Linked DNA regions of Rhodobacter capsulatus SB 1003. The protein of the gene in region 1 interacts with the protein of each later gene in a pairwise test. Links are inferred from orthologs where the notes say so. Each region holds a gene or a part of one and is shown in the gene's direction. Other genes may lie near its edges.

What was found.
Region 2: the proteins of ileS (region 1) and RCAP_RS13160 interact in binary tests that used the Escherichia coli proteins (3 or more experiments, as listed by UniProt). The link is inferred for Rhodobacter capsulatus SB 1003 from one-to-one orthologs.
Region 3: the proteins of ileS (region 1) and RCAP_RS03860 interact in binary tests that used the Escherichia coli proteins (3 or more experiments, as listed by UniProt). The link is inferred for Rhodobacter capsulatus SB 1003 from one-to-one orthologs.

Annotation. Positions count from the first base shown.
Region 1 is NC_014034.1:3,403,769-3,411,317, forward strand. What follows is about bases 1-3,476. They hold ileS (isoleucine--tRNA ligase), read left to right. Parts: upstream 1-324; coding sequence 325-3,276; downstream 3,277-3,476. Other genes in these bases: glpD (glycerol-3-phosphate dehydrogenase), read right to left, coding at 1-55. In the rest of the region: RCAP_RS15835 (DMT family transporter), read left to right, coding at 3,481-4,320; RCAP_RS15840 (CDP-alcohol phosphatidyltransferase family protein), read right to left, coding at 4,317-5,015; RCAP_RS15845 (EF-hand domain-containing protein), read right to left, coding at 5,098-5,670; RCAP_RS15850 (tyrosine recombinase XerC), read right to left, coding at 5,859-6,782; RCAP_RS15855 (DUF484 family protein), read right to left, coding at 6,782-7,486. UniProt on the Escherichia coli protein: Catalyzes the attachment of isoleucine to tRNA(Ile). As IleRS can inadvertently accommodate and process structurally similar amino acids such as valine, to avoid such errors it has two additional distinct tRNA(Ile)-dependent editing activities.
Region 2 is NC_014034.1:2,844,905-2,851,756, forward strand. The notes cover bases 2,145-4,923. They hold RCAP_RS13160 (D-ribose ABC transporter substrate-binding protein), read left to right. Parts: upstream 2,145-2,952; coding sequence 2,953-3,894; downstream 3,895-4,923. Other genes in these bases: RCAP_RS13155 (L-fucose/L-arabinose isomerase family protein), read right to left, coding at 2,145-2,600; RCAP_RS13165 (DUF2291 domain-containing protein), read left to right, coding at 3,958-4,605; RCAP_RS13170 (sugar ABC transporter ATP-binding protein), read left to right, coding at 4,602-4,923. Also shown: RCAP_RS13145 (transketolase family protein), read right to left, coding at 1-298; RCAP_RS13150 (transketolase), read right to left, coding at 298-1,122; more of RCAP_RS13155, read right to left, coding at 1,134-2,144; more of RCAP_RS13170, read left to right, coding at 4,924-6,140; RCAP_RS13175 (ABC transporter permease), read left to right, coding at 6,137-6,852. UniProt on the Escherichia coli protein: Part of the ABC transporter complex RbsABC involved in ribose import. Binds ribose. Also serves as the primary chemoreceptor for chemotaxis.
Region 3 is NC_014034.1:845,629-852,365, forward strand. What follows is about bases 1-2,838. They hold RCAP_RS03860 (HyaD/HybD family hydrogenase maturation endopeptidase), read left to right. Parts: upstream 1-1,022; coding sequence 1,023-1,655; downstream 1,656-2,838. Other genes in these bases: RCAP_RS03850 (nickel-dependent hydrogenase large subunit), read left to right, coding at 1-23; cybH (Ni/Fe-hydrogenase, b-type cytochrome subunit), read left to right, coding at 33-821; RCAP_RS03865 (HypC/HybG/HupF family hydrogenase formation chaperone), read left to right, coding at 1,655-1,975; RCAP_RS03870 (thioredoxin domain-containing protein), read left to right, coding at 1,983-2,399; RCAP_RS03875 (hydrogenase expression/formation protein), read left to right, coding at 2,403-2,838. Outside these bases: more of RCAP_RS03875, read left to right, coding at 2,839-3,230; RCAP_RS03880 ([NiFe]-hydrogenase assembly chaperone HybE), read left to right, coding at 3,302-4,063; hydrogenase expression/formation protein HupK, read left to right, coding at 4,060-4,944; hydrogenase maturation nickel metallochaperone HypA, read left to right, coding at 4,937-5,278; hydrogenase nickel incorporation protein HypB, read left to right, coding at 5,278-6,285; RCAP_RS03900 (sigma-54-dependent transcriptional regulator), read left to right, coding at 6,285-6,737.

The DNA of each region.
Region 1 (7,549 bases):
CGTTCACCCCCCCGCCGATGATGAAAAGATCGACGACCCCGGGTTGATCGCTCACGTCTGCCTCCTGCGCAATTGATCCGATGATGGCTTTTTCCCGCGGTTTGGCAAGCGATGACGCAGCCGTCGCGCGGCCTTCGCGCTTGCCCGCCCCCGACGCCGCGCCTATAACGCCGCCATGACCGGGCTTTGCTTCATACATCGAATTACCGGCCCGGCGCTCTGACGCGTCAGGGTTGCCGGGAGACAGTTGCAAAGCCCCGGGCACGGAGGTGCCCAGATCAGATGCGGGCGCGTTGCGCCCTTTCAGCCCGATATGGATACGAGATGAGCGCCGACACGCCCGAAACACCCGTCGATTACCGCGACACCGTCTTTCTGCCCGAAACCGACTTTCCGATGCGCGCGAACCTTCCGGGCCGCGAACCCGACTGGCTGGCCCGCTGGGCGCGGATCGGCGTCTATGACCGCCTGCGCGAAAAGACCGGCCGGGCGCCGTTTGTCCTGCATGACGGCCCGCCCTATGCGAACGGGCATCTGCACATCGGCCATGCGCTGAACAAGATCCTGAAAGACTTCATCGTGCGCAGCCAGCAGATGATGGGCCGCGACGCGCGTTATGTGCCGGGCTGGGATTGCCACGGCCTGCCGATCGAGTGGAAGATCGAGGAGCAATACCGCGCCAAGGGCCTGAACAAGGACGACGTGGACACCGTCTCCTTCCGTCAGGAATGCCGCCGCTTCGCCGAGGGCTGGATCGACATCCAGCGCGAGGAATTCAAGCGTCTGGGCGTCACCGGCAAATGGGAACGCCCCTATCTGACGATGGATTACCACGCCGAAGCCGTGATCGCCGAGGAGTTCATGAAACTCCTGATGAACGGCTCGCTTTATCAGGGCTCGAAGCCGGTGATGTGGTCGCCGGTCGAAAAGACCGCCCTCGCAGAAGCCGAGGTCGAGTATCACGACCACACCAGCCACACGATCTGGGTGCGGTTCAAGGTCACCAACCACACTGGCGCCGCCTTGGACAACTCGCCGGGCGCCGAGGCGCCCAAAGACTTGCTCGACGCAAATGCCTCGGTGGTGATCTGGACCACGACGCCCTGGACGATCCCGCAAAACCGCGCCGTCGCCTACGGTCCGGGCATTGCCTACGGACTTTACCGCATCGATGCGGCGGCCGAGAACGCCACCGCGGTCGTCGGTGAAACGCTGGTGCTGGCCGATGTGCTGGCGCAGGGCGTGATGACCTCGGCCAAGGTCGAGGGCTTCACCCGTCTGCGCGACGTGGCGACCTCGGAATTCGAGGGCGTGATCCTGCGCCACCCCTATGCGGGCATCGAAAACGGCAACGGCGAATGGGATTACTCCGTGCCGATGCTGCCGGGCGATCACGTCACCGACGATGCCGGGACCGGTTTCGTGCACACCGCGCCCAGCCACGGCGATGACGACTATCAACTGGGCCTCAAGTTCGGCCTGCCGATGACTTATAACGTCGAGCCGGACGGAACCTACCGGACCTCGCTGCCGGTCTTCGGCGGCCAGCCGATCATCCTGCCCGATGGCAAGGAAGGCCCGGCGAATGTCAGCAACATCAAGGCGCTGCATGCGCAGGGCGCGCTGCTGGCCAAGGGCAAGCTCAAGCACTCCTACCCGCATTCCTGGCGCTCGAAGGCGCCGCTGATCTTCCGCAACACGCCGCAATGGTTCGCCGCCATCGACGTGAAGCTGGAAGACGGCATGGGCACCTATGGTGACACGATCCGAGAGCGGGCGCTGACCTCGATCGACCAGCTTGTGCAATGGACCCCGCCCACCGGGCGCAACCGGCTTTACTCGATGATCGAGGCGCGGCCCGACTGGGTGCTGTCGCGGCAACGCGCCTGGGGCGTGCCGCTCACTTGCTTCACCAAAAAGGGCGCGCAACCGACCGACCCGGATTTCCTGCTGCGCAACGCCGAGGTGAACGCCCGCATCAGCGCGGCCTTCGAGGCCGAGGGCGCCGATGTCTGGTATACCGACGGTTTCAAGGAGCGGATGCTGGGCAACATCGTCAACCCCGACGATTACAACCAGGTCTTCGACGTGCTGGATGTGTGGTTCGATAGCGGCTCGACCCATGCCTTCGTGCTGCGCGACCGCGAGGACGGCACGGCGGACGGCATCGCGGACCTTTACCTCGAGGGCACCGACCAGCACCGCGGCTGGTTCCATTCCTCGATGCTGCAGGCCTGCGCCACCAAGGGCCGCGCCCCTTATCGCGGCGTGCTGACCCATGGCTTCACGCTCGACGAAAAGGGCATGAAGATGTCGAAATCGCTGGGCAACACCGTCGCGCCCGCCGATGTGATCAAGGATTACGGCGCCGACATCCTGCGGCTCTGGGTGGCGCAATCGGATTACACCGTCGATCTGCGGATCGGGAAAGAGATCCTGAAAGGCACCGCCGACAGCTACCGCCGGTTGCGCAACACATTGCGCTTCATGCTGGGCGCGCTTGCGGGCTTTGCCGAGGAAGAACGCGTCAGCCCGGCCGAGATGCCGGAGCTGGAACGGTGGGTGCTGCACCGTCTGGCCGAACTCGACACGGTGGTGCGCGAGGGCTATGCGGCTTACGACTTCCAGGGCGTATTCCAGACCCTCTTCACCTTCTGCACCGTCGATCTTTCCGCCTTCTGGTTCGACATCCGCAAGGACGCGCTTTATTGCGACGCGCCCAGCAGCCTGCGCCGCCGCGCCGCGCGCACGGTGATGGACGCGCTCTTCCAGCGGCTGACGAAATGGCTGGCGCCGATGCTGCCCTTCACCATGGAAGACGTCTGGCTGAGCCGCTTCCCGGGCGAGGCGAATTCGGTCCATCTGGAGGATTTCGACCCCACCCCCGCCGCGTGGCTGAACCCGGATCTCGCCGCGAAATGGGACGGCATCCGCCGCGCCCGGCGCGTGGTGACAGCAGCCTTGGAAGTGCAACGCACCGCCAAGGTGATCGGCGCCAGCCTTGAAGCCGCCCCGGTGGTGCATGTCGAGGACACCGCGCTGGAAGCCGCGCTGAAATCGGTCGAGTTTGCCGATATCTGCATCACCTCGGACCTGAGCCTGAGCGCCGACCCGGCCCCCGCCGAGGCGTTCCGGCTGCCCGAACTGCCCGGCATCGCCGTCGTCTTCGAAGCCGCGGAAGGCGAAAAATGCGAGCGCTGCTGGAAGATCCTGCCCGATGTGGGCAGCCACAAGCACCCCTGCACCTGCGCGCGCTGCAATTCGGTTCTGGGCTGACACGAACCGGCGCCGGGGGCTTCGCGCCCCCGGACCCCCGCGGGATATTTGAGGCAAGATGAAAGGCAGACAGGCTTTGCTTTCATCTTGCTCCAAATATCCCGGGGGGAGTCCGCTTGCGGACGGGGGGCAGCGCCCCCCTTGCCCCGCCTGCCATCCCTCGTTACCGATGTGACGATTGCATGACAGCCGGAGGCCGCGGCGATGAGCCTGTCCATTCTTCTCGCGGTTCTGGCCGCCGCCTTCCTGCATGCGCTCTGGAATGCGCTGTTGCGCTTTGGCGGATCAAAGATCCGCGCCATGGTGATGCTGAGCTACATGGAGGCCGCCGTCGGCCTTGCCATCGCGCTGTCCCGCCCCTTGCCCGAGGTCGCCGCCTGGAAATGGGTCGCCGCGGCAAGCTGCGTGCATTTCTTTTACAAGTATTTCCTCGCCCATGCCTATGAACAGGGCGACCTGAGCCGGGTTTACCCCATTGCCCGCGGCACCGCGCCGATGATGGTGGCGATCGTCTCGGCGCTTTTCGCGCTCGATACGATCGCGCCCTTGGGCTATGTCGGCATCGGCGTTCTGGGGCTGGGGATCCTCTTCATGGCGCGCGGCGTTTTCACCGATGGCGAAAGCCGCAAGCTTTTGCCCTTTGCCTTCGGTTCCGCCTGCGCCACCGCCACCTATACGCTGACCGATGGGCTGGGTGCCCGCGTCGCGGGGGATGCGGCGGGTTATGTCGGCTGGCTGATGGTGGGGGGCGGGCTGCTGTTCGGTCTGGTGATGACCTTTTCCCGGCCGAAGGGCTTCATCACCGTCGCGCCCCTGAAGGATTGGGGCATGGCCGCGGCCGGGGCGGCGGCCTCTTACGGCGCCTATGCGATCTCGATCTGGGCGATGACCCAGGCGCCGATCGCGCTGGTTGCCGCGACACGGGAAACCGCGATCCTGTTCGCCGTGCTGATCGGCTGGCTGGCCTTCGGCGAAAGGATGACCCGGTCGAAGGCCACGGCGGCCGGTCTGATCGTCGCGGGGGTGGTGCTGACCCGGCTTTAATCGGGATGACGCGAGGGCAGGATCTGCTGCGCGATCCCCGCGAACATCAGGTAAACCGAGGTCACGACAAGGCCCCAATGCGCCCAGCTGCCTTCGTCGAAATTCACCCAGGCGGCGCGGGCGGCAAAGGCCGTCCACAAAAGCGCCATCGTCAGCGACAGCGGCCGCCAGCGCCGGGTCCGGGTCGGGTGGATGAATTTCAGCGGAAAGAACATCGCCACCGCCAGCGCCAGAACAACCCCCAGCGTCACCCAGTAAGACGGCCAGATCGCGAAAAGCACCAGCACCACCATGTTCCAGCAGGCTGGAAAGCCGGAAAAGGAGCAATCCTTGGTCTTCATCCGCGTATCGGCGAAATAGATCACCGAAGCATAGGTGATCGCGATGATGGCGAGCCAGCCGGTCCAGCCCGGCAAAAGCCCCGACTTGAACAGCGCATAGGCCGGGATGAAGACATAGGTCAGGTAATCGACGATCAGATCCATCAGCACGCCGTCATGCGTCGGCCAGTTGTGCTTGGTGTCGAACCGCCGCGCCAAGGGGCCATCGACGCCGTCGACGATCAGCGCCACCACCAGCCACAGGAACATCAGCGACCATTTTTCCTCGACCGCAGCCAGCATCGCCAGCATCGAGAGCACTGCGCCGGTGGCGGTCAGCAGGTGAACGGAGAGGGCCTTGAAACGAATGTCCATGCGCCCTTCCTGCCCGAAACCGCTCAGGCGTGCAAGACGGGCCGAGGGCGTAGCCCGGCCCGTCCCGTGGTCACGATGTCGCTTACGCGACCGCCTTGAGCAGCGACAGGAACTGGTTGGCCGTGTCGCGGTCGATCGTCACCGCCTCCGAAGACCCGCTTTCCGAGGTCATCGCGGTGAAAAGCGATTCGTAAAGCGATTGCGCGGAGGTGGTGCTGCCCGAGCTGGTCGTGTCCTCCTCGCTTTCCGAGCTGCTTTCGGAACCCGGCGGCGGGCCCGAGGGCGGCGGGCCGGGGGGCGGACCCGACATGCCCTGCATGCCGCCCGCCCCGCCCGCTTTCATCGCGTCTTCTGCCGCGGTGAATTCGGCCTCGGTCAAAAGCCCGTCGCTGTCGGTGTCGATCGACCCGAACTGCGAGGACAGCAGATCGGCCACCGGGCTCGCGTCGATTTCCGCCTGCGACAGGGCGCCGTCGCCATCGGCATCGTCATTGGCCGCCAGCGCCTCGAACAGCGACTGGCTGTCGGCCCCGCCCGAGGCCGAGGCCGGCGGCGGAGGGGGCGGGGGCGGCGCACCGCCGGTGGCAAAGCTCGCCGCGCTGGACGAGGAGGTCTTGGACGAGGAACTGCCCGAGGTTTGCTGCAGCAGCGACAACGCGCTGCTGCTCGCGTATCCGGACAGCGAAGTCAGGGAAGTCACGCTCATCATACGATCCTTTCTGGATGACAACGTGCCCCGACGCTGGCCCCAGATGATGAACGAAACCTTGCTTTCGGCCTAAACCTTGGTTTGAAACCGCTTGGATTGTAGCGGGTTAGCAGGGTTTATGGCGCGATTTCGGCTCAGGCGCGCGGATGGGCCGCCTGATAGACCTGCATGAGTCGCGCCTGATCGACGGCGGTATAGACCTGCGTGGTCGCAAGGCTGGCATGGCCCAGCAATTCCTGGATCGCGCGCAGATCGCCGCCTTCGGCCAGCAGATGCGTGGCAAAACTGTGCCTGAGCGCATGCGGGGTCGCCGTCGCGGGCAGGCCAAGGCCGAGCCGCGCCCGTTCCATCGACTTCGCCACCAGCCGCGGATTGAGCGGACCGCCGCGGGCGCCGCGGAACAGCGGCTCATAGCGCGACATCGGGAAGGGGCAGAGCCGCAGGTAATCGGCCACCGCCTTGCGCGCCGCGGGCAGAACCGGCACCAGCCGCTCCTTGTCGCCCTTGCCGCGGATGCGCAGCACCTCGGGCAGGGGCGCATCCGAGCCCTTCAGCGCCAAAGCCTCGGAGACCCGCAGCCCGCAGCCATACATCAGCGTCATCACCGCCGAATCGCGCGCCGCGATCCAGGGCTCCTGCGCCTGCACCTCGACCTGTTCCAGCACCTCGGCCGCGGCCTCGACGCTGAGCGGACGGGGCAGCTTGCGCTGATATTTCGGCGCCTTGGCCGAAAGCACATGGGTGGCGTCAAAGCCTTCGCGCGCCGCCAGCCAGCGGATGAAATTCTTCACCGCCGAAAGCGCCCGCGCCAGCGAGCGGCCCGACAGGCCGCGGTTGCGTTCATGCGCCATCCAGGCCCGCATGTCGGATTGGCCCAGCCCGGCCAGCTGCGCCAGACCAAGGCTTTCGCCGCGGTGGCGGTGGAGGAAGGCCAGGAACCCGGCCACATCGGAACTATAGGCCGTCAGCGTGTGACTGGCCGCCCCGTCGATCGCCCGCAAGTGACTGATCCACAGGGCCATCGCCGTCCGTGCGGCGGGCGAGACCCCCACCGACATCAGCTCAGCCAGCGCCGCATGCCGCGCTCGAACACGCCTGCGAAGAAGGCCAGCAGGTCGGTGCCCTGCGAGGGCTTGAATTGATGCGGGTCTTCGGCGCCCATCACCAGCATGCCGGGCAGACGCCCCTCGCCCAGATCGAGACGCATCAGCGCCTCGGAGCGGATCCAGCTGGCCGCTTCGCCATAGATCGCCTCGGAATGCGGCAGGGTCTGGCGCAGCACCACCGGGCGCACCTGCCCGCCACGACCGGCGCGCATGTATTCCTGGATGAAGCCGGGCTCGGCCACGCACAGAACATCGCCCAGACGGCGCAGCGCCGGATCGCTGTCATCTTGCAGCGTTTCCAGCACCAGCTTGACGCTGTCCACCCGCAGGATCTCGGCGACTTCGGTGCCGAGGCTTTTGAGGAAGCTCTCGAAATCGACCGGATCAAGCATGCGCAGCACGGCGCGGTGGATCTGGTTCGTCCCCGAGAGATTCTCGTAGGCGGCCGCGATCACCGAACGGTGCGTGTCCTCGAGCCGGTCCAGGCGGCGTTCCAGCCGCTCCATCGCCACACCGCGCAGGTCGACGATATTGGCGCCCATGGCGCGTTCATTCGCGGTGATCAGCGCCCGCATCAGGTCGCGATCCTCAAGGATCACGTCGGGATCGGAGATGATCTTTTCGCGCAGTTCAGGTGCAAAAGCCGTGTCGGTCATGCCAGCCTCTCGTAAGCGGGTTGCACGCAAATTGACACAGATTCTGGTTAAATGCAGGTTAAA
Region 2 (6,852 bases), 560 kb from region 1 along the record:
CGGCCTTGACCTGTTCGAGCGCGCGCCCGGTCAGAAAGCACGAGGCCGCCGAGACGAAGGGGATCCGGCCCCCGTTCGCCAGCCCCGCGGCCACGCCCACCATCAGCTGTTCGGCAATGCCGACATTGATCAGCCGGTCGGGGAATTTCTTCTGAAACCCGTTCAGCTTCGACGAGCCGACCGAGTCGTTCACCACGGCGACGATGCGCTCATCCTCGGCCGCCAAAGCCTCGAGCGTTTCCACCCAGGCATTGCGGCAATCGGCCAGACCCGCCTTGATCGGTGCAGCATGCGACATCACACCAGCTCCTTCATCGCTTGCGCGAATTGCGCATCATCGGGCACGCCGTGGTGCCATTTCGCCTGATTTTCCATGAAGGACACGCCCTTGCCCTTGACCGTATTGGCGATCACGCAAAGCGGCTTGCCCCGGCCCTTGGGCGCGGCCGAGAGCACATCCAAAAGCGCACCAAGATCATGGCCATCGACCACCGCCACCTCAAACCCGAAGGCGCGGTATCTCTCGTCCAGCGGTTCCATCCCCGAGGTCTCCTCGGTCGATTGGCCCTGCTGCAGCCGGTTGCGGTCGATGATCAGCGTCAGGTTTTCAAGCTTGCGGAACCCGGCCGTCATCGCCGCTTCCCAGTTCGAGCCCTCCTGCTGTTCGCCGTCGCCGGTCAGAACGAAGGTGCGATAGTCCGCCCCGGTCAGCTGCCCCGCAATCGCGATGCCCGTCGCCACCGGGAAACCGTGGCCCAAGGGCCCGGTGTTCGTCTCGATCCCCGGCAGATAGTTGCGGTTCGGGTGCCCGTTCAGCTTCGAGCGCGGCTGCATGTAGGTCTGCAACCAGCCCTCGGGGAAATAGCCCGCGGCACAAAGCGCGGTGTAAAGCGCGCCGGTCGCATGGCCCTTCGACATGATGAACCGGTCCCGCTCGGCCCAGTCGGGGCGGGTCGCGTCATGGCGCATCACCCCGAAATAAAGCGTCGCCAGAATGTCGATGGCGGAAAAATCGCCGCCCGGATGGCCAAGCTGCGCCCTGTGCACCATGGCAAAGGCGGTCCGGCGCATCCACAGCGCCTTTTCGCGAATGCGGTCCACGGTTTCGGTTTTCGGGGTCATGGCATCCTCTGTCAGAAACGGTGGGGGGTGAAGAGCTGCGGCTCGGGTTCGCCCCCGTGGTGGTAGATCGGCCAGCCAAGGTAACGGACCACGGCCTCGTTCAGCACATCGGCCACATGGCCGCGCACCATTGCGACATGGTGTTCAAAGCCGTTGTGGCTGACGAATTTCATCAGCTTGCGCAGATGGGGCACATGGGCGACGGCGATGCCGCCATCCATCCCGAAGGGATCATCAGTGAAATCCCCCTGCCCCAGATAGCATTTCATCGTGCCGTTGCGGTCATCGGTCGAGAGCCGGAAATAGGTCATCGGACCGGCCTTCACCTTGCCCTTGACCGCGCCGAAACATTTCGACCGCCCGATGGTTTCGCCCAGCACGTCAAGCTCGCCGATCTCGGGCGTGTCCCCGATGAAGCTTTTCGGATAGTTGCCGCAATGGGTGCAGACGCATTTGTCGGGCTCGGTGCCGTAGTTGTTGTTCCAGTCAAGCAGCGCCGCGGGCTGGCCCGAGGCCAAGGCGAGCGCATACATCGAGACCGCGCCGATCACGTCGACCTCGCAGGCGGAGGGCAGCAGCTCCTCGCCCATCATCGACATGGTGACGCAGGTGGCGCAGCCGAAATTGTCCTGCAAAGACCGCCAGCATTGAATGGCCGAGGCGTCGCAGCCGTTCTCCTCGATCCAGCGGTTGACGGCGAGGGTCCATTTCGCCTGTTTCAGGATCTGCCCGGGCTGGATATGCGCCGGGATCTTGCCATAGGCCTTGAGCTTGGTCAGCTTCGCCGCCAGATCCGGGTCGGCGTCGTCAATCGCGCCTGCCAGCTGCAACAGTTCCGACAGATCCGCCGTGACCACGGTCATGCCGCTGGCCTGCAACAGTTTTTCCGAAAACCGCATGGTCTGGAACGGGCTTGTCCGCGCGCCGATGGCACCGATACGGGCGTTGCGCAGCCCCCGCACGGTGCGGCAGATGCGGGCGAAGCGTTCCAGATCGGCACCGAATTCCGCGCCCCCGGTGTCGCAGGTATGCGTGGTGGTCTCGGTGAAGGGCACGCCATATTGCCAGAAGTTGTTGGCCACCGAGAACTTGCCGCAAAAGGCATCGCGGCGGGAGTGCACATCGACCTTGCCGATTTCATCGTTGCTGGCCTGCAGCAGGATCGGCACGTTCAATTTCGCGCGGTTGACCAGCTCGGCGATGGCGATTTCGTCGCCGAAATTCGGCAGGCAGATCACCAGACCGTCGATCTCGTCCCGGTGCGCCTTGAAATGTTTCGCATAAAGCTCGGCATCGGCGATCGACTGCACGGCGCCATTCGCCGTCGCCTCATGGGGCAGGATCACCGCATCGACGCCCAGCCGGGCCAGCTGCGCCAGAACCTCGTCGCGCGCATCCTTGCAGGGCGCGGGGCTGAAAAAGGCGCGGCTGCCGATCACCACGCCCAGCGTGACCTTGCGGTGGATATGCTGGCTCATGTCTCTCCTCCCGACATTCGCTGCCCCGCTGCGCCCGACCTGCGCGCCTCGCGGGTTGCTTTCGATTACTTTCGATTGCTTCGTTTTAATACGAGTCGCCGCCCCGACGCAAGCGCCGCGACAGGCGAAAGCCGCACAAACTAACCCCCTGAGATTGCAGTGCATTCGCAGAAATTCATGCCGCAGCGCCGCAATGACCGCAAACATTCAGGGTCAAGAATGTGATTATTGCGAAAGCAAGCGAAATAATCGAAAGCGAAACGAAAATACTTGACGGCAATCGAAGCCCGGGCGCAGGATCAGCCCGGGGAGTCGCCCCCGGTCGGGGGGCGCGCGACAACGGAGGATACCCATGAACGTGAAGAGACGCCTTCTGGTGTCGGTTTTTGCCGTCGCCATGACCGGTGTGATGCCGGGCTTTGCCGCCGCGGCGGACACGATCGCCATCATCACGCCCAGCCACGACAACCCCTTCTTCAAGGCGGAAGCCGACGGGGCGGCGGCGAAGGCCAAGGAACTGGGCTATGACACCATGGTTCTGGTGCATGACGACGACGCCAACAAGCAATCGGAACTCTTTGACAGCGCCATCGCCGCGGGCGTCAAGGCGATCATCCTCGACAATGCCGGCGCCGATGCGACCGTGGCCGCGGTGCAAAAGGCCAAGGATGCGGGCATCCCCTCGTTCCTGATCGACCGCGAAATCACCGCCTCGGGGATCGCGGTCAGCCAGATCGTGTCGAACAACTACCAGGGCGCGCAGCTGGGCGGCGAGGAATTCGTCAAGCTGATGGGCGAAAAGGGCGATTATGCCGAGCTTCTGGGCAAGGAATCCGACACCAATGCGGGCATCCGCTCGCAGGGCTATCACGACATCATCGACCAGTATCCGGACCTGAAACTGGTGGCGAGCCAGACCGCGAACTGGTCGCAGACCGAAGCCTACACCGTGATGGAATCGATGCTGCAGGCGCACCCGGAAATCAAGGGCGTGATCTCGGGCAACGACACGATGGCTATGGGTGCCTGGGCCGCTCTGGAAGCCGCCGGGCGGACCGATGTGGTCGTGGTGGGCTTTGACGGCTCGAACGACGTGCGCGACTCGATCAAGAAGGGCGGGATCAAGGCCACCGTCCTGCAACCGGCCTATGCGCAGGCGCAGATGGCGGTCGAACAGGCCGACAAATACCTGAAAACCGGCTCGACCGGCGTTGACGAAAAGCAGCTGATGGATTGCGCGCTGATCAATGCCGACAATGCCGCCAAGCTTGAAACCTTCGCGCTGTCGAACTGATCAAAGACCGTCCCCGGCGCGCCGATATCCCTCGGCGCGCCGGATTCCAAAGGATCCACGGCCATGAAATCCCCCCTAGTGACGGCCCTGTGCCTTGCGGTTGCGCTTGGCACCACGGGCTGCAAGATCGTGCCGAAAACGGCGGAAAACTCTGCCGCCCCCGCCGCCGACGCCAGTGGCGACGCGGCCCGCATCACCACGCTTCTGGCCGAGAGTTACGAGGCGAAGCTTCTGCCACTGATCGCGGTGCAGGCGCAGACGGCGCGCACCCTGCGCGGCCAGATCGCCGCCGGGCTGGACACGGCAGGCGCGGCTTACGGCGCGCGCGGCGCGGGCAATGGCTCGCCCTGGAATTTCGCGCTCAAGGATCAGGGCAAGGTCATCAAGGCCGAGCTTGGCACGCGCGCGCGCATCCTTGATCTTGATACCGATGGCGACGGCGCGGCGGATCTGACGCTGCAGCTGGGCCCGGTGATCAAGGGCAATGCGCTGCGCGATGTGGCGCCGAAGATCTATGATTTCACCGCCTTCCGCGACCAGATGGAATTCGGCAAGCTGGGCCGGGCGCTGAACGACCGCGCCGCGGCCGGGCTGAGCGTTCCCACCGAAGACCCGACCGGCAAGACCGTCGCCTTTACCGGCGTCTTTTCGCTGCGCACGGCCTCTGACAAATGGCTGGTCACCCCCATCGCGCTGACGGTGCTGCCATGACGGAACAGCATCCGATCGGGCTGAAGATGCGCGGGGCGGTCAAGGTCTACCCCGGCACCCGCGCGCTCAAGGGCGTGGATTTCGATCTGCGCATGGGCGCGGTCAATGTGCTGGTGGGCGAAAACGGCGCCGGCAAATCGACGCTGATGAAGCTGATCGCCGGGGTCGAGGACATGACCGAAGGCACGATCACCATGGACGGGCGCGAGATGCGCTTTCGCACCAAGGCGGACGCCGTGGCGGCGGGGATCGGCATCGTGTTTCAGGAACTGAACCTGTTTCCGAACCTGACGGTGGCGGAAAACATCTTCATCGGCCATGAAACCACGCGCGGCGGCATCGACATCGACATCGAGGCGCATCGGCGCGCGACGCGCGTGCTGATGGAGCGGCTCGAACAGAACATCCACCCCGACACGCCCTTGGGCAATCTGCGCATCGGGCAACAGCAGATCGTGGAAATCGCCAAGGCGCTGGCGCAGAACGCCCGCATCCTGATCCTCGACGAGCCCACCTCGGCGCTGTCGGCGGCCGAGGTCGAGGTGCTGTTCCGCGTCATCGACGAGCTGAAAGCCCAGGGCGTCGGCATCGTCTACATCAGCCACCGGCTGGAAGAGCTGATCCGCGTCGGCGATTACATCACCGTGCTGCGCGACGGCACCATCACCGGCGCGCGCAGCATGGAAGGGGTCGACATCCCCTGGATCGTGCAGGCGATGATCGGGTCAAGTTCGAAAGAATACGGCCGCTCCGAGGTCGCGCATTTCGGCCCCGAGATCTTTCGCGCCGAAGCCATCACCCTGCCCCGCGCGGGGGGCGGCTTCACTGTCGATCACGTCTCGCTGTCCATTCGCGCGGGCGAGATCGTCGGGCTTTACGGGCTGATGGGCGCGGGGCGGTCGGAATTTCTGGAATGCGTGATGGCGCAGCACCCGCATTCGGGCGGCCGCTTCTTCGTCGAGGGCAAGCCCTTGACCGAACGCGACGTGCCCGGGCGCATCGCGCGCGGCATCGCGCTGATCCCCGAAGACCGCAAGCGCGACGGGCTGATCCAGATCATGTCGATCCGGGAGAACCTGACGCTCTCGTCCCTGCCCGGCTTTGCGAAACTCTTCCACCTCGATCTGAAACGCGAGGCGCAGACCGCGCTGGATTTCATCAAGCGGCTGACGATCAAGGTGGCGAGCCCGGAAAACCCGGTCTCGTCGCTTTCGGGCGGCAACCAGCAAAAGGTCGTCATCGGCAAGGCGCTGATGACCGGGCCGAAGGTGCTGTTGATGGACGAGCCCTCGCGCGGCATCGACATCGGCGCCAAGGCCGAGGTCTTCCGCACCATGCGGCGTCTGGCCGCCGAGGGTCTGGGCATCCTCTTCGTGACCTCGGACCTCGACGAGGTCCTGGCCCTTTCCGACCGCATCATCGTCATGGCGCAGGGCCGCGTGACCGGTGAGTTCCCCTCCGGCACCGAAGCCGCGAAGGTGATCTCGGCCACCACCGTCCCCGTTGCGCAAAATTCGAAGGACATCGCCGCATGAGTGCCGCACCCGCCTCCTCGCCCGCGCCGGGCTCGCCCCTGCTTCTGACGCTGCTGCAGGCGCGCACCTATGTCGCGCTGATCCTGGTCTTCGGCTTCTTCGCGATCATGGCGCCGAATTTCCTGTCGGTCGCCAACAGCGTGATCGTGGCGAAACATGCCGCGCTGACCGCCTTTCTGGCGATCGGCATGACCTTTGTCATCATCACCGGCGGCATCGACCTCTCGGTCGGCTCGACCGTCGGGCTGTGCTCGATGGTCTCGGGCTGGCTGATCCTTTACGGCATCGACCTTGGCACGGTCGGCACGATGCAGTTCAACACGCTGGAAATCACCCTGATCGTGATGTGTGTCGGCGTTTTCGTGGGCTTCGTGAACGGGATATTGATCACCAAGCTGAACGTCGCCCCCTTCATCGCCACGCTGGGCACGCTTTACATCGCCCGCGGTGCGGCACTGCTGTCGTCGGGCGGGCGGACCTTCCCGAACCTCTCGGGCAATCCGGACTACGGTTCGGCCAGCTTCCCGGCGATCGGGGCGGGCACCTTCCTTGGCCTGCCGGTGCAGATCTGGATGCTGATCGCGGTGGGGCTTGTGGCCGCCTATATCGCCAAACGCACGCCGCTTGGCCGCCATATCTATGCGGTGGGCGGCAATGAACGCGGCGCGGCGCTCTCGGGTGTCAAGGTCAACCGGGTCAAGCTTTTCGTCTA
Region 3 (6,737 bases), 2.6 Mb from region 1 along the record:
TGACCACCGTCAAGGTCCGGTAGGGGGATGCCATGAAGGGAGTTTCCGACGAAAGGATCAATGCCCCCGTCCGTGGCCCGGATGAAATCTTCGAGGCCTCGCGACTGACCGGCGACGCCACCCGCGAGGACCTAGAAAGCATCCGGCGGCGTACCTCCGTCTATGTCTACGAGGCGCCGGTCCGGGTCTGGCACTGGGTCAACGCGCTGGCGATCACCATCCTGGTGGTCACCGGCTATTTCATCGCCTCGCCGCTGCCCTCGATGCAGATCGGCGAGGCCACCGACCAGTTCGTGATGGGCTACATCCGCTTCGCGCATTTCGCCGCCGGGGTGGTGATGTCGGTGGGCTTTTTCGGCCGCATCTACTGGGCCTTCGTGGGCAACCGCCACGCCTGGCAGATGTTCTACATCCCGATCTTCAACAAGCGCTACTGGAAGGAATTCGTCTTCGAGCTGCGCTGGTATTTCTTCCTTGAAGAAGAGCCGAAGAAATACATCGGCCACAACCCGCTGGCGCATGCGGCGATGTTCACCTTCATCACCTTGGGCATCACCTTCATGATGATCACCGGCTGGGCGCTTTATGCCGAAGGCGCGGGGCAGGGGGGCGTGACCGACAGCCTGTTCGGCTGGGTGCTGGGCTATGTGCAAAACAGCCAGCGGCTGCACACGTTGCACCATCTGGGCATGTGGGCGATCGTGATCTTCGCGATCATCCATATCTACGCCGCGGTGCGCGAAGACGTGATGAGCCGCCAGTCGATGGTCTCGACGATGATCTCGGGGCACCGGACCTTCAAGGACGACCGGATCGAGTGACTGGAAAGAAGCTTTGCAACCGGGCGCAGAGTGATCTGTGCTCGGTTTATTGTGGAAATATATCTTCCAAAATAACCTTATAAGTGGTAACAAGGTTTCCAGAATTTGGGCGATTCCGACTCTCTTGCCGGGTTTTCCGGGGCGACGGGGTCGATCATCATGGGGCAAACGCCCTGCCAGCGGCGGTCTAGGGAGGGACCCATGCCAGCATTCAAACCTGAACGGGTTCTTGTTCTGGGCATCGGCAACGTGCTTTGGGCCGACGAGGGCTTTGGCGTGCGCTGTGTCGAGCGGATGGCCGAAACCCATGCGCTGCCCGCCAATGTCCGGCTGCTCGATGGCGGCACGCAGGGGCTTTACCTGCTGCCGTTTCTGGAAGAGGCCGAGGCGCTGATCGTCTTTGACGCGGTCGATTTCGGCTTCACCCCCGGCACGCTGGTCACGATGCGTGACGACGACGTGCCCGCCTTCATGGGCGCGAAAAAGATGAGCCTGCATCAGACCGGCTTTCAGGACGTCATCGCCACGGCGCAGCTGATGGGCTATTGCCCGTCCCGCATGACGCTGATCGGCTGCCAGCCGGTCGAGCTGGAGGATTACGGCGGCTCCCTGCGTCCGGCCGTGGCCGGGCAGATCGATTTCGCCATCGCCGAGGCGGTGCGGGAACTGCGCGCCTGGGGCATCGAGGTGACGAAGGGCGCGACGATCAGCAACGATCTGGTCGATCCCTCGCTGGCGCGTGACGCCTATGAACGCGGCCGCCCCTCCGAGGACGAGGCCTGCCGGATCGGCGATCACCGCTTCTTCCCCTCGGCCGCCAAGGTCCGCGCCTGATGTGCGTCGGCATTCCCGTGCAATTGCTGGCGGTGGACGGCATCCGTGGCGACGTGATCGAGGACGGCCGCCCCGGTCTGGTCGATCTGTCGCTGGTGCCCGAGGCGCGGCCGGGCGACTGGGTCCTGGCCTTCCTTGGTGCCGCCCGCGAGGTGCTGACCCCCGAAGCCGCCGCGCAGATTTCCGCCGCGCTGGGCGGGCTGCGGTCGCTGATGGCGGGCGGCGATCTTGGCGATGCCTTCGCCGATCTGGAGGCCCGTTCGCCCCAGCTTCCCCCCCATCTTCAAGCCGCGCTTGACGCCGGCAAGACCCGCGCCTGAGGTTCCCATGCACGATTTTCATATGCCCGACACCGCGCCGCCCTCGGGCAAGACCCATCCGCTGGTGGCCCGGCTGACCACCGAGTTCGGCTGGCCGCGGCTGGAAAACGCGCATGACCTGCGCGAATTCACCACCCGGCCGGGGGCGCATTGCCTGTTCGTGCCGGGCGACGCGGCGCGCAATCTGGAAACCCCCGATGCCGCCGTGGTGCTGCCCGAACTGCGCCAGGCCTTTCAGAACGCCTTTGACTGCGCCGTCGTCGGCGACGGCATCGAGACCGAACTGCGCGAAACCACCCGGGTGCTGAAAACCCCCTCGTTCCTGTTCTTCCGCGACGGCGACTTTCTGGGCGGCATCGAAAAGATCCGCGACTGGGACGATTACATCGCCCGCACCTCTCATATCCTTGCCGCGAAAGGCTGAGCCATGGTCTCGAATTTCCACCTGCCCCCCGTCGGTTTCGGCCCCGGCTCGCAGCCCGAAGGCGACGAGGAACTGGGCTACATGCAGCTGCCCTCCGGCATGCGGACCTATTCGGCGCATCTGCCCGAGGTCGAGGACAGCTCTGCCGTTACCCCGGCGCTGAAGCTGCTTGACGAGATCGCCGCGGCGGCCGAGGCCTGCGCGCGGGGCGGCATGGCCAGTTTCGATCTGGCGGGGCTGGATGCGCAAAACCGCGCGCTGATCGCGGAAACTATGGGGCAGGGCGAGGTCGCGATGAAGATCCGCGGCATCCCGGCGCTGATGGTGCAGGAATCGGTCTTTGCCGGGGTCTGGTCGGTGGCCGGTGCGGGCGTTGACCGGATCGAGGTGGGGGCGGTGCCCGCCGCGGCGCTGAGCCGCGCCTTCGAGCCCTTCCGCAAGGGCCAGACCGCGCTGCCGCCGCTTTCCGACGGCGTCGTGAACGCCCCGGCGCTGATCGCGGAACTGTTCGACAAATCCGCCGCTTACGTGGGGGGCGCGGCGGATGTGATCAACCTGACGCTGCTTCCGCATACGGAAGAAGACCTGACGCTGCTCGATTACATGCTGGGCGAGGGCGCGGTGACGATCCTGTCGCGCGGCTATGGCAATTGCCGGATCACCGCGACGGCGACGCCGCATGTCTGGCGGGTGCAGTTCTACAATTCGACCGATGCGCTGATCCTCGACACGATCGAGGTGACGACGATGCCGGAAGTGGCCTTGGCCGCGCGCGAGGATCTGGAAGATTCGGCGGGCCGCATCCGCGAAGTGCTGGAGGCGATCCGTTGAGCGGGCCGACACGCGCGGGCTTCGAGGGCTCTTACCTGGGCGCCAATGACCGGATTTCCGATCTGGCGATCATGGAATGCAAGATCTGCTGGACGCCCTACGACCCGGCCTCGGGCGACGAATTCCGCCAGGTTCTGCCCGGCACGCCCTTCACCGCATTGCCCGAAGACTGGCACTGCCCGAATTGCGACGCGCCGAAAGCGCAGTTCATCGTGCAAAGCGATCCCGGCGCCCCCGCGCTTTTGGAGCAAAACCGCGTCGATGCGCAGGTCTCGGCGCTGGTCGCCGATTTCCGCGAGATCTGGCATTCGAAAATGCGCGACGTGCCCCTGGTGAACAAGGCTTTGTCGATCGAAGCCGTGGGCTTTCGCAGCCATGAGGGCCGCGGGCTTGGCGTGCTGGTCAGCCCCTGGTTCATGAACCTGATCCAGCTGCCCGCCGCGGGCGAGGATTGGTCGGGCCTGATCCCGGGGGTCAAGGAAGACCTGGAATTCCCCTCGGGCCTCTATGAATTCATCCACAACCGGCGCGAGATGGTGGGCGGCTACAAGGCCTGCTCGCTGTACCCGACGATGGGCGATTTCCAGACCCAGATGCAGGCGGTCGATCTGGCCCGCGCGGTGATGATCGAACTCTTCAAGGCGGAAAACCGCGCCGAGACCGACCGCGCCGCCGAAATCCGCGCCAGCCGCACCGCAGAGCTGGCGGCGCTCGAGGCGGCCGAGGCCGAAAAGGCCGAAACCGCCGCCCGGGCCGAGGCGATGGCGCAACCGACGCGGCGGCGGCTGATCTCGGCCGGTCTGGCGGGCGAAGACGAGGGCGCGGCGGAATGAGCGCGGCGCTGGGCATCGTGCTGCGTCCCGAGGGGCAGCGGCTGGCGGTCAGTCTGACCCCGCCCGATCCCTTGCCGGTGGCGGCGCTGCTGCTGGGCAAGCCGCCCGGGCAGGTGGCAGAGCTGCTGCCGCGGCTCTTCAATCTGTGCGGCGCGGCGCAGGGCCATGCGGCGCGGCTGGCGCTGGGGCTGCCGGCAGAGGCGGCGCCCGCGCGGCGCGAGATCCTGCGCGATCATCTGGCGAAGCTCTGCCTGATCTGGCCGAAGCTTCTGGGCCTTGCCCCGCAGCCGCTGCCCGAGCATTGGGCCGAGGGCGGCGCGGCGCTGCAACACTGGCTTTGGGGCGGGGCGAAACCCGCGGATCTGTGGCCCTTCCTGACCTCGGGGCAGGGGGTGGCGCCGCTTCTGGCCACGCTGGGCCATGCTTTCGCGCCGGGCGAGGCGGTGGCGGTCCTGCCCCCGCTTTCCGATCCCATGGCCCTGACGGCGCAGGAAAATTCCCCCGCCGGGCGGGTCGCCGATGATCCGCTGATGCGCCAGGCCGAGGCGCGGTTCGGCCGGGGCCCGTTCTGGCGCGCGCTGGGCCGGATCGTCGATCTGCATGCTTTCGCGCTGGCGCCGCCCGCGGCCGCAACGCCGCGCCCGGGGCTGGCGCTGGTGGCGGCGGCGCGCGGCACCTATGCGCTCTCGGCCCGGGCCGAGGCGGGGATGGTCACGGCGCTTTCCCGCGTCACCCCCACCGATCACCTGCTCGCCCCGTGCGGGGCGCTCGCGCTCTCGCTGGCCAGTCTGCCCGCCGCCAAGGCCGGTCTGGCGGCTTTGGTCATCGACATTCTGGACCCCTGTGTGGCAGTCTCGGTGCAGGAGCTGGCGCATGCATGAAATGTCGATCGTCGAGGGGATTCGCACGGCGATCGAGGAGGCCGCCCGCGCCAACGGGTTTGCAAAGGTGACGCGGGTGCGGCTCGAGATCGGGCGGCTGGCCGGGGTGGAGCGTGCGGCGCTGGACTTCGCCTTCGACGTGGTCCTGCGCGGGTCTTTGGCCGAAGGCGCCGCGGTGCAGATCATCGACCTTCCGGGGCAGGCGGCCTGCTTTGACTGCGGCAAGACGGTGGAAATCGAGCATCGGCTGGACATCTGCCCGGAATGTGGCGGCACAAGGCTTCTGGTGCAGGGCGGCGACGAGATGCGGATCAAGGATTTGGAGGTGCTCTGATGTGCACGGTATGCGGCTGTGGCGGTCACAGCGTCGAGGATCAGTTCAAGGCGCATCTGAAAAGCCAGGGCAAGGACGGCGCGCACAAGCCCGCCCCCTTTGCCGTTCTGGCCGAGCCGCAGGGCCCCCACAGCCATTCCCACAGCCACTGGCACACCCATGCCGACGGCACGAGCCATGCCCATCCGCATGCGCACAGCCACAGCCACGCGGCCGGTCACGGCGCCGAGGCCGACAGCGATCACCCGCATGCGCATGGCCACGATCACGGCCATTCCCATGGCGCCTGTGCCCATGACATCCATCTGGGCCATGGTCCGGCGGGCACCGAAGTGCCCGGCATGAGCCAGGCCCGGCTGATCGAGATCGAAACCGACATCTTGTCGAAAAACAACCAATATGCCGCCCGAAACCGCGCGGCTTTGGCGAAAAATTGCACTTTTGCAACCAACCTCGTGTCCTCGCCCGGGTCGGGCAAGACCACGCTGCTGGTGAAGACGATCGAGATGCTGGGCGCGCAGCCCCTGGCGGTGATCGAGGGCGATCAGCAGACGACGAATGATGCCGACCGCATCCGCGCCACCGGGGCACCGGCGATTCAGGTCAATACCGGCAAGGGCTGCCATCTCGACGGTGCGATGGTCGAACAGGCGCTGGCACATCTGCCGCTGCCTGCGGGCGCGCTTCTCTTCATCGAAAACGTCGGCAATCTGGTCTGCCCGGCCGCCTTCGATCTGGGCGAGGATGCCAAGGTGGCGATCCTGTCGGTCACCGAGGGCGAGGACAAGCCCCTGAAATACCCCGACATGTTTGCCGCCGCGGGGCTGGCGATCCTCAACAAGGTCGATCTGGCGCCCTATTGCGATGTCGATCTGGACCTTTATGAAGCCAATATCCGCCGGGTGAACCCGCAGATCGAGGTTCTGCGCGTCTCGGCCCGCACCGGCGACGGCATGGGCGCCTGGATCGACTGGCTGCGCGCGGGTCTGGCGCGGAAAGCGCGCTGATGGCTGCCTCGGCCCCCGCGATCCTTCTGGTCGATGACGAGCCGCATTCGCTGGCGGCGATGAAACTTGCGCTCGAAGACGATTTCGACGTGCTGACCGCGCAGGGCGCCGAGGCGGCGATCGCCATTCTGGAAGAGGAATGGGTGCAGGTCATCATCTGTGACCAGCGCATGCCGGGCCGGACCGGGGTCGATTTCCTGACCGAAGTGCGCGAGCGCTGGCCGGAAACCGTGCGCATCATCATCACCGGGTATACTGACAGCGCCTCGATGATGGCGGCGATCAATGATGCGGGCATCCATCAGTTCCTGACCAAGCCCTGGCATCCCGAACAGCTTCTGTCCTCGGCGCGCAACGCGGCGCGGATGTTCACTCTGGCGCGCGAAAACGAGCGGCTCTCGCTGGAGATGCGGCTTCTCAATTCCACCTCGGAAAGCCGGGTGGAAAAGCGC